2 regions of the Sphingobium anseongense genome follow, and region 2 is predicted to be linked to the other one. Evidence: predicted binding sites of a transcription regulator. Region 2 holds the regulator's gene; the other holds the start of a gene.

Region 1 (8,013 bases), on a different contig from region 2:
GGCACCTCATGGCGAAAGGCGACCTTGTAGATCTCGTCCTTGACCGGGCAGGCGTCCGCATCGACCAGAATGCGCGGCATCAGCGACAGGCCTCAGTCCGGGCGCCTGGCCTTGTAGGGCTTGCCGCCCGACGGTTTGCCGCCAAAGGGCTTGCCGCCGCCGGGCTTGCCCTTGAAGGGTGGCCGCGCGCCGGCGGGACGACCGGGCGCGCCGGGGCGCGCGCCAAGCGTCGGGCGCGCGTCGTAACGGCGCTGCGGCGGGCCGTCATTGGCGCGGTCGCCACGGCGGTTCTGTCGCGCCTCGTCGCGGGGAGCGCCCTGGACCGCTTCGATCGGCAGCGCATCTTCGGGATCGCCATCGACCTGCGCGGTGCGCTTGACCGAAGCCATGAAGCGGCCCGCGCTATCGCTGCGAATTTCGAACAGGGTTTCGTTGCCGGTGATGCGGATCGCGCCGATCTCGCCACGGGTGATATGGCCGCGACGGCACAGCAGCGGAAGGATCCAGCGCGGATCGGCATTGTCCTGCCGGCCGATCGGCATGCGGAACCAGGCGGTATCCTCGAAACCGGGACGCGGCCCTTCGCGCGGCGGCGGGCCGGAACTGGCATCGACCAGTTCCTCGGGATTGGGCATGGACGCGCGATGCGAGCGCACCAGCAGCGCCGCGATTTCCTCGGCCGGACGCTGGCTCAGCAACTGTGCGCCCAGCGCGCGGTCTTCCTCGTCCAGTTCGGCCGGTTCCAGCAGCGCGGCCATCAACCGTTCGCGATCCTTGACGCGAATATCGTCCATCGTCGGCGCGTTGATCCATTCGGCGTTGATCTTGGCGCCCTTGAGCATCGATTCGACGCGGCGGCGGCGCTGATAGGGGACCAGCAGCACGGCGGTGCCCTTCTTTCCGGCGCGCCCGGTGCGACCCGACCGATGCTGCAACGTCTCAGCGTCGCGCGGCAGTTCGACATGGACGACCAGGCTGAGGCTGGGCAGGTCGATGCCGCGCGCGGCAACGTCGGTGGCGACACAGACGCGGGCGCGGCGATCGCGCAGCGCCTGGAGCGCGGCGTTGCGCTCATTCTGGCTATGTTCGCCCGACAGCGCGACCGCGCCGAAGCCGCGTTCGGTAAGGCTCGCATGCAGATGGCGCACCGTTTCGCGCGTCGCGCAAAACAGCATCGCGGTCGGCGCGTCATGATAGCGCAGCAGGTTGACGACGGCCTTTTCGATATCCGACGGCGCAACGGTCACCGCCTGATAGGCGATGTCGCCATGGCCGCGCTCGGCCCCCACAGTATTGATGTGCAGCGCATCGCGCTGGTAGCGGCGGGCCAGCGCGGCGATGGGCTTGGGCATCGTCGCCGAAAACAACAGCGTGCGGCGGCCTTCGGGCGTCGCATCGAGTATCGCCTCCAGTTCCTCGCGGAAACCCATGTCGAGCATCTCGTCGGCTTCGTCGAGCACCGCCACGCGCAGCGCGGTCAGGTTGAGCGCGCCGCGATCGAGATGATCGCGCAGCCGGCCCGGCGTGCCGACGACGATGTGCGCGCCCTGGCTCAGCGCACGCCGCTCCTTGGCCGCATCCATGCCGCCGACGCAGGTGGCGATGCGTGCGCCGGCGCCGCCATAAAGCCAGATCAGCTCCTTGCTGACCTGTAGCGCCAGTTCGCGCGTGGGCGCGATCACCAGGGAAATGGGTGCGCCGGCATGGCCCGCGCGGCCCGCTTCACCCAGCAGTTCGTCGGCCATGGCAAGGCCGAAGGCGACGGTCTTGCCCGATCCGGTCTGGGCCGACACCACGAGGTCGCGGCCCCGCGCTTCCTCTTCGAGCACGGCGGCCTGGACGGGCGTGGGCGCGGCATAGCCACGGGCGGAGAGCGCTTCGGACAGAAGCGTTGGCAGGGTCGTGAAAGGCATGTTGTCTCGATCGATAGCGGGCGTTCGACCCGAAACCATCATCGAGCATGAACGCGTTGAGCCGGGTCAGCGCCACAGCAAGGCTCGCCGTTAGGCGTTTGGCGGGCAAAAGGCAATGGCGGCGCGGATATCCGCGCCGCCATTGCCAAAGTCGGGCTTTCGAACCGTCGCCGGGTGCGGGAATTCTACTCCGCCGCGATCCCCGCCGCCTTGAACATGTCGGCTTCGCCGTCTTCGGGCGCGCTGTCATTGGCCTTGAGCTTCTTGCGCCGGTCGAAGCTGTCCCACACTTCGCTCCACTGGCCGCGGGTCGCGCCCTTGGAATATTCGGTAGCGCGGGTTTCGAAGAAATTGGCGTGCTCGACGCCGTTCAGCAGCGGGGCGAGCCAGGGCAGCGGATGATCCTCGATCATGTAGATGGGCTTCAAACCCAGTTGCCCCAGCCGCCAGTCGGCGATGTAGCGGACATATTTCTTGATGTCCTTGGGCGTCATGCCGGGGACCGGACCCATTTCGAACACCAGGTCGACAAAGGCATCCTCGATCCGCACCGTTTTCTGGCACATGTCCATGATGTCTTCCTTGACCGCCGGGGTCAGGCAGTTGCGTTCGGCGCAGAAGGCATGGAACAGCTTGATGATGCCCTCGCAATGCAGCGTCTCGTCGCGCACCGACCAGGTGACGATCTGGCCCATGCCCTTCATCTTGTTGAAGCGCGGGAAGTTCATCAACATCGCGAAGGACGCGAACAGCTGCAAACCCTCGGTAAAGCCGCCGAACATGGCGAGCGTGCGGGCGATATCCTCGTCGGTATCGACGCCGAACTGCTGGAGATAGTCGTGCTTGTCGCGCATCTCCTTATATTGGAGAAAGGCGCTATATTCGCTTTCGGGCATGCCGATCGTGTCGAGCAGATGGCTGTAGGCGGCGATGTGGACCGTTTCCATGTTGGAAAAGGCGGTCAGCATCATCTTGACCTCGGTCGGCTTGAACACCCGGCCATATTTTTCGTGGTAGCAATCCTGCACTTCCACGTCCGCCTGGGTGAAGAAGCGGAAGATCTGGGTCAAAAGGTTGCGCTCATGATCGGACAGCTTCTGCGCCCAGTCGCGGCAATCCTCGCCCAAAGGCACTTCTTCGGGCAGCCAGTGCAGCTGCTGCTGGCGTTTCCAATATTCGTAAGCCCAGGGATATTCGAAAGGCTTGTAGACCTTGGAGGCTTGAAGAAGGGGCATGGGGTTACTCCGAGCAATCTGTTCTTCCCCTCTCCCACCGGGAGAGGGAGGGGCCCGCGCCGTCAGGCGTGGGAGGGTGAGGGCGAAAATCGCGCCGCGATGACCGCTACGACGCCGTCGATATTGTCCATGACTTCATGGTTCCAGAAACGCAGGACTTGGTAGCCCTGCGCCTCGAAATAGCCGGTGCGGGCCGCATCCTGCTCGATGCTGTCCGCGTGGGTCGCGCCATCGACCTCGACGATCAGCCTGGCCGAGAAGCAAAGAAAATCCGCGACATAGGAGCCATGTGGTACCTGACGACGAAATTTCACCGCGGGCAGCTTTTCTCGCAGGGCGGACCACAGGCGCTTTTCGGCGTCGGTGGCATTGCGGCGAAGGGCGCGGACGCGGGCGACCAAGCCTGAGGCGAGATCGCGATAGTTCCGCATCATCCTCACCCTTCCGCCGCTGCGCGGCTCCCTCCCTCTCCTGAAAGGAGAGGGAATTACATCACTGACAGGCCAAACACTCGTCATAGTCGGTGCTTTCCAGCTCGAACTTGGGCGCGTCGATCGTGTTGTCGGCTTCCACGCCGCCGGCGAAACCGGCGCGCTGGACCGATTTCGAGCGCAGATAGTAAAGCGACTTGATGCCCAGTTCCCACGCGCGGAAGTGGAGCATGAGCAGATCCCATTTCTCGACATCGGCCGGGATGAACAGGTTCAGCGACTGCGCCTGGTCGATATAGGGCGTGCGGTCGGCGGCGAGTTCGAGCAGCCAGCGCTGGTCGATCTCGAAGCTGGTCTTGAACACGTCCTTTTCCTCGGGGGACAGGAAATCGAGATGCTGGACGCTGCCGCCATTTTCCAGGATCGAATTCCACACATTGGTCGAATCCTTCGATTTTTCGACCAGCAGCTTTTCGAGATAGGGGTTCTTGATCGAAAAGCTGCCCGACAGCGTCTTGTGGGTGTATATATTGGCCGGGATCGGCTCGATGCAGGCGCTGGTGCCGCCGGCGATGATGCTGATCGAGGCGGTCGGCGCGATCGCCATCTTGCAGGAAAAACGCTCCATCACGCCCATGTCGGCGGCGTCCGGGCACGGGCCGCGCTCGATCGCCAGCTGCATCGACGCCTCGTCGACCTGGCCCTTGATCTGCTTGAAGATGCGCAGGTTCCAGCTCTTGGCCATCGCCCCTTCGAACGGGATGTTGCGGGCCTGAAGGAAGCTGTGGAAGCCCATGACGCCCAGCCCCACTGAGCGTTCGCGGCTGGCGCTATATTTGGCGCGCGCCATTTCGGGCGGGGCGCGGTCGATATAATCCTGCAGCACATTGTCGAGGAACCGCATGATGTCCTCGACGAACAACTTTTCGTCCTTCCATTCGTCCCAGGTTTCCAGGTTCATCGACGACAGGCAGCAGACCGCCGTGCGATCCTGGCCCAGATGGTCGCGGCCAGTGGGCAACGTGATTTCCGAACAGAGGTTCGATGTCGAAACCTTGAGGCCAAGGTCGCGATGATGCTTGGGCATCATCCGGTTCACGGTGTCGTTGAAGACGATATAGGGTTCGCCCGTCGCCAGCCGCGTTTCGACCAGCTTCTGGAACAGCGAGCGCGCGTCCACCTTGCCGCGCTCCGACCCGTCCTTGGGGCTGCGCAGGATGAATTCGGCGCCGTCGCGCACCGCTTCCATGAACTCGTCGGTCAACAGGACGCCGTGGTGCAGGTTGAGAGCCTTGCGATTGAAATCGCCGCTGGGCTTGCGGATTTCGAGGAACTCCTCGATCTCGGGATGCGATATGTCGAGATAGCAGGCAGCCGAGCCGCGACGCAGGCTGCCCTGGCTGATCGCCAGCGTCAGGCTGTCCATCACGCGGACGAAGGGGATGATGCCGCTGGTCTTGCCGTTCAGGCCGACCGGCTCGCCGATGCCGCGCACGCTGCCCCAATAGGTGCCGATGCCGCCGCCGCGCGATGCGAGCCAGACATTCTCGTTCCAGGTGTTGACGATGCCTTCCAGGCTGTCGTCGACGCTGTTGAGATAGCAGCTGATCGGCAGACCCCGGCCGGTGCCGCCGTTCGACAGCACGGGCGTGGCGGGCATGAACCACAGGCGGCTGATATAATCATAGACGCGCTGGGCATGGTCGGCGTCATCGGCATAGGCCGCCGCCACGCGGGCGAACAGGTCCTGATAGGATTCGCCGGGCAGCAGATAGCGGTCGTTGAGCGTATCCTTGCCGAAATCGGTCAGGAGCTGGTCGCGCGAAGCGTCGGTCACTACCGCAAAGCGACGCGCCTCAACCGACGAGGATGAACGCGGCGCCTGCGCTGCGGCCGGTGCCGCAATCGCCGCTGCGGCCGGCGCCCTGTCTTCGGTCAATATTCCCATATCCTGCGGTCCTATGTCTTGCGACCCAATGTCTTGCGACCCTGTGCCCTGGCTCTCGCGAAAATCCATATACCCACCCCATTTGTTCCGTTTTCGTTCGAGTCGGCCACACCGGTTCGCGAAAGACGCCCATCCTAGCATGCCTGTCGAACGGCGGCACTGACTTTGGGTTCAATCGACCGGATCGCAGGGACGAAAACGCCCAGATGCCGGAAGAAGGCTTCCGGCACTGCGATACAATCTATTGGGTAACCCCCGTCGTTCCAATACCACCGATAGTGCCACAGCATACGCTGCGCGCAAGAGGGTAAATGACAGATTAGAGACTCGATCCGCATCGGGGCGCGTCGGGCGACCGCCTCCGCCACGCGCGACGCATGGACAAAGGCGGCACCCGCAAAAGGCAAGAAGGCAATTTCAAGGATAAAAAATTTTTACCTGGCGTGACCGGGCGACCGGGGCGGTGCCGACCGGATGCGGCGCGCCATATACCAGGCGCACATTTTGGCGCTTCCACCTCACGCCGCCCGCGCCTAACAGGGGCAGTCATGTGGCAGCTTTTCCAATTTCCGCTTTGTCCTTTTTCCCGCAAGGTCCGGCTGCTGCTGGGCGAAAAGGGCGTGGGCTATGATCTGGTGCGCGAATCCCCCTGGTTGATGCGCGACGAGTTTCTCGATCTCAACCCCGCCGGCACGACACCCGTCATGGTCGACGAGGCGACCGGCGCGGCGCTGATCGACAGCCAGGCGATCTGCGAATATTTCGAGGAGACGGTGGAAAAATTCCCGCTGATCTCGGGCACCGCCGCCGGGCGCGCGGAGGTGCGGCGGCTGACCGCGTTTTTCGACCAGAATTTCTATGGCGACGTCGTCGGCCCGCTGCTGCACGAGCGGATGAAGAAGCGGCTGATCGAGCGCGCGCCGCCCGATGCGCGCATCCTGCGCGAAGCGATGAAGCGCGCGAACACGCACATGGATTATATGGACTATCTGCTCGACCATCGCAGCTGGATGGCCGGGGGGACGCTCAGCCTCGCCGACATCGCGGCGGCGGCGCATCTGTCGGTGGCGGACTATCTGGGCGGGATCGACTGGAACGGCCATGAAACGGTCAAGCGCTGGTATGCGGGCTTCAAGTCGCGCCCATCCTTCCGCCCGCTATTGTCGGAGCGGATGGAAGTGATCACGCCGCCCGCCCATTATGAGAAGCCCGATTTCTAGACGATTGCCAAGGAAGGAACGCGCCCCATGATCCCCTGGGACCAGCCCGCGACGATGATCGATCTGGACGGCAAGGCGCCGCTGATCGGGACGATCCGCGATTGCGCTCGGCATTTCGCGATTTTCAAGCCCGCCGCCAGGGAACAGGCGCGCATCCTGTTGACCCAGCCGGTGCATCGCGAAGGGCGCAAGACGCGCACCTGGCTGCTGGAACCGAACGAGATCCAGCAACTGGTCGAACGGTTGCGGCAGGAAGGTTGAGGGCACGGGGCGGCTCATGAGCGACTTCGCCATCGACCGGCTGGTGCTGGTGCCCGACGATATCGATCTGGCGCGCTCGCCGCTCGCGGGTCATCTCGACGCTGAAACCTATGTGCTGGGCGTGTTCAATCCGGGCCTGATGCGGCTTGCCAACGGCAATCTGATGATGATCGCGCGCGTCGCGCAGGCGCTGCGCGATCCGATCCGCGACAGTAAGGTCCGGGCCATCCGCTGGACCGGCGACCCGGCCGAAGGCGCGCCCCCGGCCGGCGGCCGCTATCTGCTCGACCTCTGGCCGCTGGATCGGGTCGATACCAGCGATCCGCGCAAGTTCATGCTGCGCGGCGAAGGCTGGAAGGTGATGGCGCTGACCTCGCTGTCCTGGCTGCTGCCGGTGGAGCTGTCGCCCGACGGGCTGGAAATCGAAGCGATCCATTATGACCGGGCCATCGCCCCGCAGGGCAGCCATCAATGCTATGGCATAGAGGATGCGCGGATCAGCCGCCTGCCGGACCAGTGGCTGATGACCAGTTGTTCGGTCAGTCCCGAGCGGCATTCGACCACGCTCTACAGCTCGACGGACGGCATCGAATGGCGGTTCGAGGATATCGTGCTCGATCACCAGAACAAGGACATGCTGATTTTCGAAGGGCTGATCGACGGGCGCTACTGGGCGCAGACGCGGCCGCTGGGCGACCTGTATTTCGCCTATCCGCCTGGCAGTCCGTGGCGCGCGGGGCCATCGATCAACCTCGCCACCTCCCCGGACGCCCGCCACTGGAAACCGTATCGCGAACCTGGCATCCGGCCCGCTGCGGACGGCGTGGCGACCGCGCGCATGGGTGGGGGAACGCCGCCGGTCCGCACCGCCGATGGCTGGCTCAGCCTGTGGCACGGGGTCGAACCGAACGGCATCGTCGGCATCTACCGCACCTATTGGTCGATGCTCGACGCCGACGATCCTTCCCGCGTCAAGCGCACCGGGCATCGGCCGCTGCTGGAAGC
Region 2 (8,013 bases):
CTGGGTCGGAGATCATCTCGTTCCACTGCGCGACCCAGCCAACCGTGCGGGCAAGCGCGAACAGCACCGTGAACATTTCGGTGGGGAAGCCGATCGCCGACAGGATGACGCCCGAATAGAAATCGACGTTCGGGAACAGCTTCTTCTCGACGAAGTAGGGATCGTTCAGCGCAATCTTTTCCAGTTCGCGCGCGACGTCGAACACCGGGTCGGTCACGCCCATCGTCTTGAGAACATCTTCCGCGGTCTTCTGCATCACGGTCGCGCGCGGATCGTAATTTTTGTACACGCGATGGCCAAAGCCCATCAGGCGGAACGGATCGTCCTTGTTCTTGGCACGGGCGATATATTCGGGGATCCGGTCGACGGTGCCGATTTCGCGCAGCATGTTGAGCGCGGCTTCGTTCGCGCCGCCATGGGCGGGGCCCCACAGGCAGGCAATGCCCGCGGCGATGCAGGCGAAGGGATTGGCGCCTGAGGACCCGGCGAGGCGAACGGTCGACGTCGACGCATTCTGCTCATGATCGGCGTGCAGGATGAAAATCTTGTCCATCGCATCTTCGATCACCGGATCGACGACATATTCTTCCGCCGGAACGCCAAACGTCATCCGCAGGAAGTTGCCGGTGTAGCTCAGGTCATTGCGGGGGTAGAGGAAGGGCTGGCCCACCGAATATTTATACGCCATCGCCGCAATGGTGGGCATCTTGGCGATCAGCCGATGACTGGCGATCTTGCGCTGTTCGGGATCATTGATGTCGGTCGAATCATGATAGAAGGACGACAGCGCGCCGACCACGCCACACATGATCGCCATTGGATGCGCGTCACGCCGGAAGCCGCGATAGAAGGTGGTGAGCTGTTCGTTCACCATGGTATGCCGCGTGATGGTGTAGCTGAAGTCGTCCAGTTCCGCCTTCGACGGCAACTCGCCGTTCAGCAGCAGATAGCAGACTTCCATGAAGCTCGACTGTTCGGCAAGCTGGCCGATCGGATAGCCGCGATGCAGCAGCACGCCTTCATCGCCGTCGATATAGGTCAGCCCGGATTCGCAACTGGCCGTCGAGGTGAAACCCGGATCATAGGTGAACATGCCCGTATTGGCGTATAGCTTGCGCACGTCGATCACCTGGGGACCTACCGTGCCATCCATAATGGCGTAATCGTTGGTTTTCCCCCCCAGGGTCAGACTGGCCTTGTTTTCCGACATCATGTTCTCCTTTGTTGCCGTCACCCGACCGATGGGTGCCCCACATCGGTCAGCCGTAATATGCTTTCGTCCTTGCCGAGAAGGAAAAGGACGTCAAATATGCCCGGCGAGGTCGTGCGCCCCGTCAGCGCCGCGCGCAGAGGCTGTGCAACCTTGCCCAGACCAAGTCCGGCATCCTCCGCCACGCGGCGTAACGTCTCTTCGATCGCTTCGATCGTCCATGTCTGGACGGAGCCAAGAGCGTCAGACGTTTTTTCCACCAGCACGCGCGCCGAGTCGTCTAGCAGAGCCGATGCCTTGTCGTCAAAATCGAGCGGGCAATTTTTGAACAGAAACAGCGCGCCTTCGGCAATTTCGTTAAGCGTCCTGGCGCGCGGCTTGAGCGAGGCCATGGCGGCTGTCAGCAAAGGCAAACCGCTATCGGGCAAGTCGTGCCCCAGAAGCGCCGCGACACGGGGCGCAACCAGCGCCGCCAGCCGGGCGTCGTCCGCTTCACGCAGATAATGGCCGTTCAGATTTTCCAGCTTCTTGAGATCGAACCGCGAAGGGGAGCGGCCGACGCCGCTCAGGTCGAACAGTTCGATGGCGCGGGCGAGGGGGATCAGTTCTTCATCGCCATGGCCCCAGCCCAGGCGCAGCAGATAGTTGAGCACCGCCTCGGGCAGCATACCCATTTCGTCGCGATAGGCATCGACCCCCAGCGCCCCATGGCGCTTCGACAGCTTTGCGCCGTCCGATCCGTGAATGAGCGGAATATGGGCGTAAACGGGTTCGTCCCATCCGCCCTCGATCTGGCCCATCGCCTTGATGATGCCGAGCTGGCGAAAGGCGTTATTGAGATGGTCGTCGCCACGGATGACATGCGTAACACCCATGTCATGGTCATCCACCACGACCGCCAGCATGTAGGTGGGGGTCCCGTCCGATCGCAACAGGATCATGTCGTCCAGTTCGGCATTTTGAACCACGACGCGCCCTTGCACCATGTCGTCGATGACTGTTTCGCCCTCGCGCGGGGCCTTGAGGCGGATCACATAGGGAGCGTCCGCCGGCGCATCGGCGGCCGGGCGATCGCGCCAGCGGCCGTCATAGCGCATGGGCTGTTTCGCGGCGCGCTGCTGCTCGCGCAGTTCGGCCAGCTCCTCGGGCGAGGCGTAGCATCTATAGGCGTGGCCAGCGCCAAGAAGGGTGCGGGCCACTTCGGCGTGGCGCGCGGCGCGCGCGAACTGGAACACAGGCTCCTCATCGCCGCCAAGGCCCAGCCAGTCGAGGCCATCAAAAATAGCGGCCACGGCCGCGTCGGTCGAGCGGGTCTGGTCGGTATCCTCGATCCGCAGCAGGAAGGTGCCGCCATGGTGGCGCGCATAGAGCCAGTTGAAGAGAGCGGTGCGCGCGCCGCCGATATGCAGGAATCCTGTGGGAGAGGGTGCGAAACGGGTCACCACCTTCTTTTTATCCCCGGTTGCGCTCACTCAGATATTCCTCGACATTCGCTGGCTGGTATATGGACGCGACGCCCCCTAGCATGGCTTTTGAGCTACGACAAACGTCCCTTTTCGCAGGTGCGAGGGACAGGGCACGATCGACGGCCGCATGGATCGAAGCATGGCTGGAACGGCAGCGCGAACAGATCGCGCTGTGGGTGCCGGTGGCGCTGGGATCGGGGATCGCGGCCTGGTTCGCCTTGCCGGATCGAAGCGGTTGGCTAGCATTCTGCTGTGTCGCGCTGGCCGTTTCCTGCCTTTCGCTGGTGCTGCCGGTCCAGGCCCGCCTGCGTCAGATGATGCTGGCCGGCGGAATGCTGGCTTGTATCGGTTGCCTGCTGGTGTGGGGCAAGGCGCACCTTGTGGGATCGCCCCCGCTCGCCCGCGCGACCTTCACGCAAGTGACGGGAGAGGTAGTGGCAATGACCGATATGCCCGCCCAGGCCATGGTCCGCCTGCTGGTGCGGCCGGAAAGCAGGCCGGACCTGCCCGACATGATACGAGTCAATCTGGCGCGTGAGCGGCAACCGGCGGGCCTGGGCGCGGGCGCGCATGTCCGGTTGCGCGTGCGCCTGATGCCGCCGGCGCCGCCCGCGGTTCCGGGGGGGTATGATTTCGCGCGCCGTGCCTATTTTCAAGGGATCGGCGCTACCGGCCGAGCTTTGCCGCCGGTCGAGATGCTGCGCCCTGCGCCGGGAGACGGCAGGACGCTGCGTATGCGGTTGTCCGCCCATGTCCAGTCGCGGGTCGAGGGGCCGGCGGCGGGCATCGCGGCCGCGCTGGCATCCGGCGATCAGGGTGCGATCGCGCAAGAGGATGTGGAAGCGATGCGGCGCAGCGGCCTGGCGCACCTGCTGTCGATCAGTGGCTTGCACGTCACCGCGCTTATCGGGGCCGTCATTTTCCTGTGCCTGCGCTTGCTCGCGCTCAGTCGCCATGCGGCACTGCATTGGCCATTGATGCTGATGGCCGCCGCCGCCGGTGCGGCTGCGGGTATCGGCTATACCCTGTTGACCGGAGCGGAGGTGCCGACCATCCGGTCCTGCATCGCGTCGCTGCTGGTGCTGGGCGGGCTGGCGATGGGACGCGACGCCATCACCTTGCGGCTGGTGGCCACCGGCGCGTTGATCGTGCTGACATTCTGGCCCGATGCGCTGGTGGGGCCAAGCTTCCAGATGAGCTTCGCGGCCGTGATCGCGCTGGTCGCCCTGGGCGAACATCCCGGCTTTCGCGCGCTGACGGTGGCCCGCGACGAGGGGCCGGGGCGCAAGGCGAGCCGCATGATATTGGCGTTGCTGCTTACCGGGATTGTCATCGAACTGGTGCTGATGCCGATCGCGCTGTTTCATTTTCATCAGGCGGGTCTGCTTGGCGCTATCGCCAATCTGGTCGCCATCCCGCTGACGACCTTTGTCGTGATGCCGGCCGAAGCGCTGGCATTGCTGCTTGATCTTTTCGGTCTTGGCGCACCCGCCTGGTGGGTGGCGCAGCAGGCGCTGGCGCTCCTGCTGCTGATCGCCCACGGCGTGGCGGCCAGCCCGCTGGCGGTCATGCTGGCGCCTGCCTTTGGCGTGGGCTTGTTCGCGACTATCGCCCTGGGCGGCCTGTGGAGCCTTCTTTGGCGTGGCCCCGTGCGGTGGCTGGGGCTGGCTCCGGTCGCAATCGGCACGTTGGTCATCATCCTGACGCCGGCGCCCGACATCGTCGTGACCGGTGACGGGCGGCATGTTGCAGTGCGAACCGCTGACGGAACCATGGCAATGCTGCGTGCTGGCGCAGGCGACTATATCCGAGACACGCTGGCTGAAAGTGCGGGGCAGGACGGCGAACTGGGCGTGATCGCCGCACTTCGCCAAGCGCGGTGCAGCGCCGACCTGTGCGCCGTGGCTATGGCGCGGAGCGGACGATCGTGGCGCGTGCTGGCGACACGGAGCGCCATGTATGTCCCGCCTGCGATATTGGCGCGCGATTGCGCCCAGGCCGACATCGTCGTCAGCGACCGGCGCTTGCCGCGCGCCTGCCGACCACGATGGCTGAAACTGGACCGGGGGACGCTGGCGCGAACGGGCGGGATCGCGATTAACCTGTCGCGCGGCTCGGTGCGCATGGTGCGTTCGCCGGGCGACGCGCATCCCTGGGTCGCGCGCGCACCGGCGCGTCAATTATATCGGCGGATCAGCCCTGCCAGCTTGCCCTGAATGCGGACCTGGCGTGGATCATAATATTGCGGCTGATAGGCGCTGTTGGCCGGGTCCAGCCGAACCCGGCTGCCTTCGCGTCGGAAATATTTGAGCGTGGCTTCGGCGTCATCGATCAAAGCAACCACGATCTGACCTTCGCGCGCGACTTCGGTTCGCTGGATCAATGCGAAATCGCCATCGAGAATGCCTGCTTCGACCATCGAATCGCCAGCTACTTCCAGCGCATAATGATCGCCCGCGCCCAGCAAGGCGGCAGGCACCGAAAGCATGTTGCGGCCCTCAAGCGCCTCGATCGGCACCCCGGCGGCAATGCGGCCATGGAGCGGAATTTCGATGACGTCATTGGCGGCAACCAGTTGCGGCGGTGTCGGGGCGGCGCGCACGGGCGTGACCGGCTTGGCCGCCCTGCCCATCGCATCAGGCAGCTTGACGACTTCAAGCGCGCGCGCGCGATTGGGAAGGCGCCTGATGAAGCCGCGTTCTTCCAGGGCGCTGATAAGGCGGTGTATCCCCGACTTCGATTTGAGATCGAGCGCTTCCTTCATTTCCTCGAAAGAAGGTGACACGCCGCCCTGCTCCAGCCTGACCTGAATGAAACGGAGCAATTCCTGCTGCTTGGGCGTCAACATCGCCTAATCCCTGTCCTATGGAACGGATAGGGAACACATAGGAAACAGAGCGAGCTGCGTCAAGCGCGTTAAGCCGCCTACCATGCCAGCGGAAATATGGGCACTTCATCGCCCGGCTTTGCCGGCGGCGATCCTGCCGCGCGCAGGATCAGACAGTCCGCGTCGGCGAGCGCTCGCGTCGCCGCGCTGTCCTGCGATGTCACGGCGACGATGCGGTCATTCTTGCGGAAAGCGCGCAGATATTCGTCGCGGTCGCCGGCGCCGGGCAGGGAGTCGGCGAGCGTTGCCCGTTCGGGCTGGGGGAAGGGCGATGCGTCGCCGGCAATGTGGCGCACAAGCGGCAACAGAAAGAGCCAGGCGGTGACGAAAGCCGACACCGGATTGCCGGGGAGGCCGAGGAACAGGCTGCGATCGAGGCTTCCGGCGATCAGCGGCTTGCCCGGTCGCAATTTTACCTTCCAGAAATCGAGGCTTCCGCCCACCGCCTGAAATGCTGGGCGGACGAGGTCATGATCACCCACCGATGCACCGCCTGTGGAAACGATGACATCCGCATGACGGGCGGCATTGAACGCTGCGGTCATGGCATCCATGTCGTCGGGCACGATGCCGACATCGGTGATGTCGCAGGGCAGGGACGCGAGCATCGCGCTCAACATCACCGCGTTGGAGGAGGGCAGGCCACCGGGCGGAACGGGGACGCCGGGAGGGACCAGTTCGTTGCCGGTCGAAATCAGCGCGACGCTTGGACGGTGGCCGACGCTGAGCTGGCCCTGGCCGGCCAGGGCGGCAAGCGCCAGTTGGGCCGGGTCGAGCCGGGAACCTGGGGCGAGCAGGACAGTGTCGGCGGCAAAGTCCGAACCTGCTCGCCGTATGTGCCGACCGGGGACAGGGGCGTCCCGCGTGCCGACGACCTGATCGCCATCGCGCCTGGCGTCTTCCTGGATCATGATCGCGTCGGCGCCTCTCGGAAGCGGCGCGCCGGTGAAAATGCGGCAGGCGTCGCCAGCGGCCAGTTCCGGCGGGATGCCTGTGCCCGCCGCGCTTTCGCCGATGACGCGCCAGGGGCCAGGCCATTGCGCGGCGCGGATTGCATAGCCGTCCATTGCGGACAGGTCGGCCCATGGCTGGTCGCGCAGCGCGACGACGTCGTTCGCCAGCCAGCGTCCCGCGCATTGCCCGATCGGGAGCGTTTGCGGGGGCAGCCGGGGCGCGAGCGCCAACAGGCGCGCCTGCGCCTGTTCGACCGGCATCAGGCTCATGGCGCGCGCCAGTCCCCGGACTTGCCGCCGGATTTGGAGAGCAGGCGGACGCCGCCGATCACCATCGCCTTGTCCACGGCCTTGGCCATATCGTAGATGGTGAGCAGGGCGACGGTCGCCGCCGTCATTGCTTCCATTTCCACGCCGGTCTGGGCGCTGGTGCGCGCGATGGCGGTGACGGTGACGCTGTCGAGATCCATGTCGAATTCGATCGTGACCGCCGACAGCGCGAGGGGGTGGCAAAGCGGGATCAGGTCGGCGGTGCGCTTGGCCGCCATGATACCGGCGATGCGGGCCACAGACAGGACATCGCCTTTCCTGACCTGGCCATCGGCGATGGCCTTGGCCGCGTTGCGGCTCATGGCGATGCGGCCGGTGGCGGTCGCTTGCCGCGCGGTTACGGCCTTGGCCGAAACATCGACCATATGGGCCGCGCCCTGTTCGTCGATATGGGTCAGCCCGTTCATGCGCCGGCCAGCAACGCGCGGGTCGCGGCCTCGACATCGGTCTGGCGCATCAGCGCTTCGCCGACCAGGAAGCAGCGGACGCCATGGTCGGCCATGGCGGCAAGATCGGCGGCGCTGTTGAGGCCGCTTTCGGCGACGAAGGTGCAGCCCTGCGGCGCCTTGCCAACAAGGTCATAGGTGCGGGCGAAGTCGACGCTGAAGTCGCGCAGGTCGCGGTTGTTGACGCCGATCAGCCGCGAGCGGAGCCTGAGCGCGCGCTCCAGTTCAGCCTCGTCATGCACTTCGACGAGCGCGTCCATGCCCAGCGCCAGCGCGGCGTCCTCGACCTCCGCCATCTGCGCGTCGTCGAGCACGGCGGCGATGATCAGGATCGCGTCGGCGCCCAGCGCGCGGCTTTCGAGCACCTGCCAGGGGTCGACGATGAAATCCTTGCGCAGCACCGGCAGCGCGCAGGCGGTGCGGGCGGCCATCAGATAATCGTCATGCCCCATGAAATAGGGTTCGTCGGTCAGCACCGACAGGCAGGACGCGCCCGCCGCCGCATAGGCCTGGGCATGGGCGGGGGGATCGAATTCGGCGCGGATTATTCCCTTGGAGGGGCTGGCCTTCTTGATTTCGGCGATGAGGCCAAAGCCCGAAAGCGCGGCAGCGTCGAGCGCCTTGCGAAAGCCGCGCGGCGCGGTCTGTTCGGCGGCGCGGGCGTGGAGCGCCGCCACCGTGGTTTCGGCCTTGCGGCGCGCCACATGTTCGCGCTTGACGT

The links. Region 2 encodes LexA, which represses DNA repair genes until DNA is damaged. Its sites were predicted from a motif close to GTTCCNCNCTTGTTCT; they were not measured.
Region 1: WG908_RS05325 (ribonucleoside-diphosphate reductase subunit alpha) is a predicted target of LexA. The motif match lies at 5,612-5,627, and genes of this name have one in related genera.

The regions. Positions count from the first base shown of each region.
Region 1 covers NZ_JBBJUL010000003.1:152,914-160,926, reverse strand. The annotation lists gene WG908_RS05345 (YaiI/YqxD family protein) at 1-80, opposite strand, end outside; gene WG908_RS05340 (DEAD/DEAH box helicase) at 93-1,913, opposite strand; gene WG908_RS05335 (ribonucleotide-diphosphate reductase subunit beta) at 2,099-3,148, opposite strand; gene WG908_RS05330 (endonuclease domain-containing protein) at 3,211-3,582, opposite strand; gene WG908_RS05325 (ribonucleoside-diphosphate reductase subunit alpha) at 3,641-5,527, opposite strand; gene WG908_RS05320 (glutathione S-transferase family protein) at 6,076-6,747, shown strand; gene WG908_RS05315 (hypothetical protein) at 6,775-7,008, shown strand; gene WG908_RS05310 (glycoside hydrolase family 130 protein) at 7,025-8,013, shown strand, end outside.
Region 2 covers NZ_JBBJUL010000001.1:210,086-218,098, reverse strand. The annotation lists gene WG908_RS01040 (citrate synthase) at 1-1,210, opposite strand, end outside; gene gltX (glutamate--tRNA ligase) at 1,231-2,682, opposite strand; gene WG908_RS01030 (ComEC/Rec2 family competence protein) at 2,736-4,892, shown strand; gene lexA (transcriptional repressor LexA) at 4,853-5,524, opposite strand; gene WG908_RS01020 (molybdopterin molybdotransferase MoeA) at 5,602-6,786, opposite strand; gene moaC (cyclic pyranopterin monophosphate synthase MoaC) at 6,783-7,253, opposite strand; gene trpC (indole-3-glycerol phosphate synthase TrpC) at 7,250-8,013, opposite strand, start outside.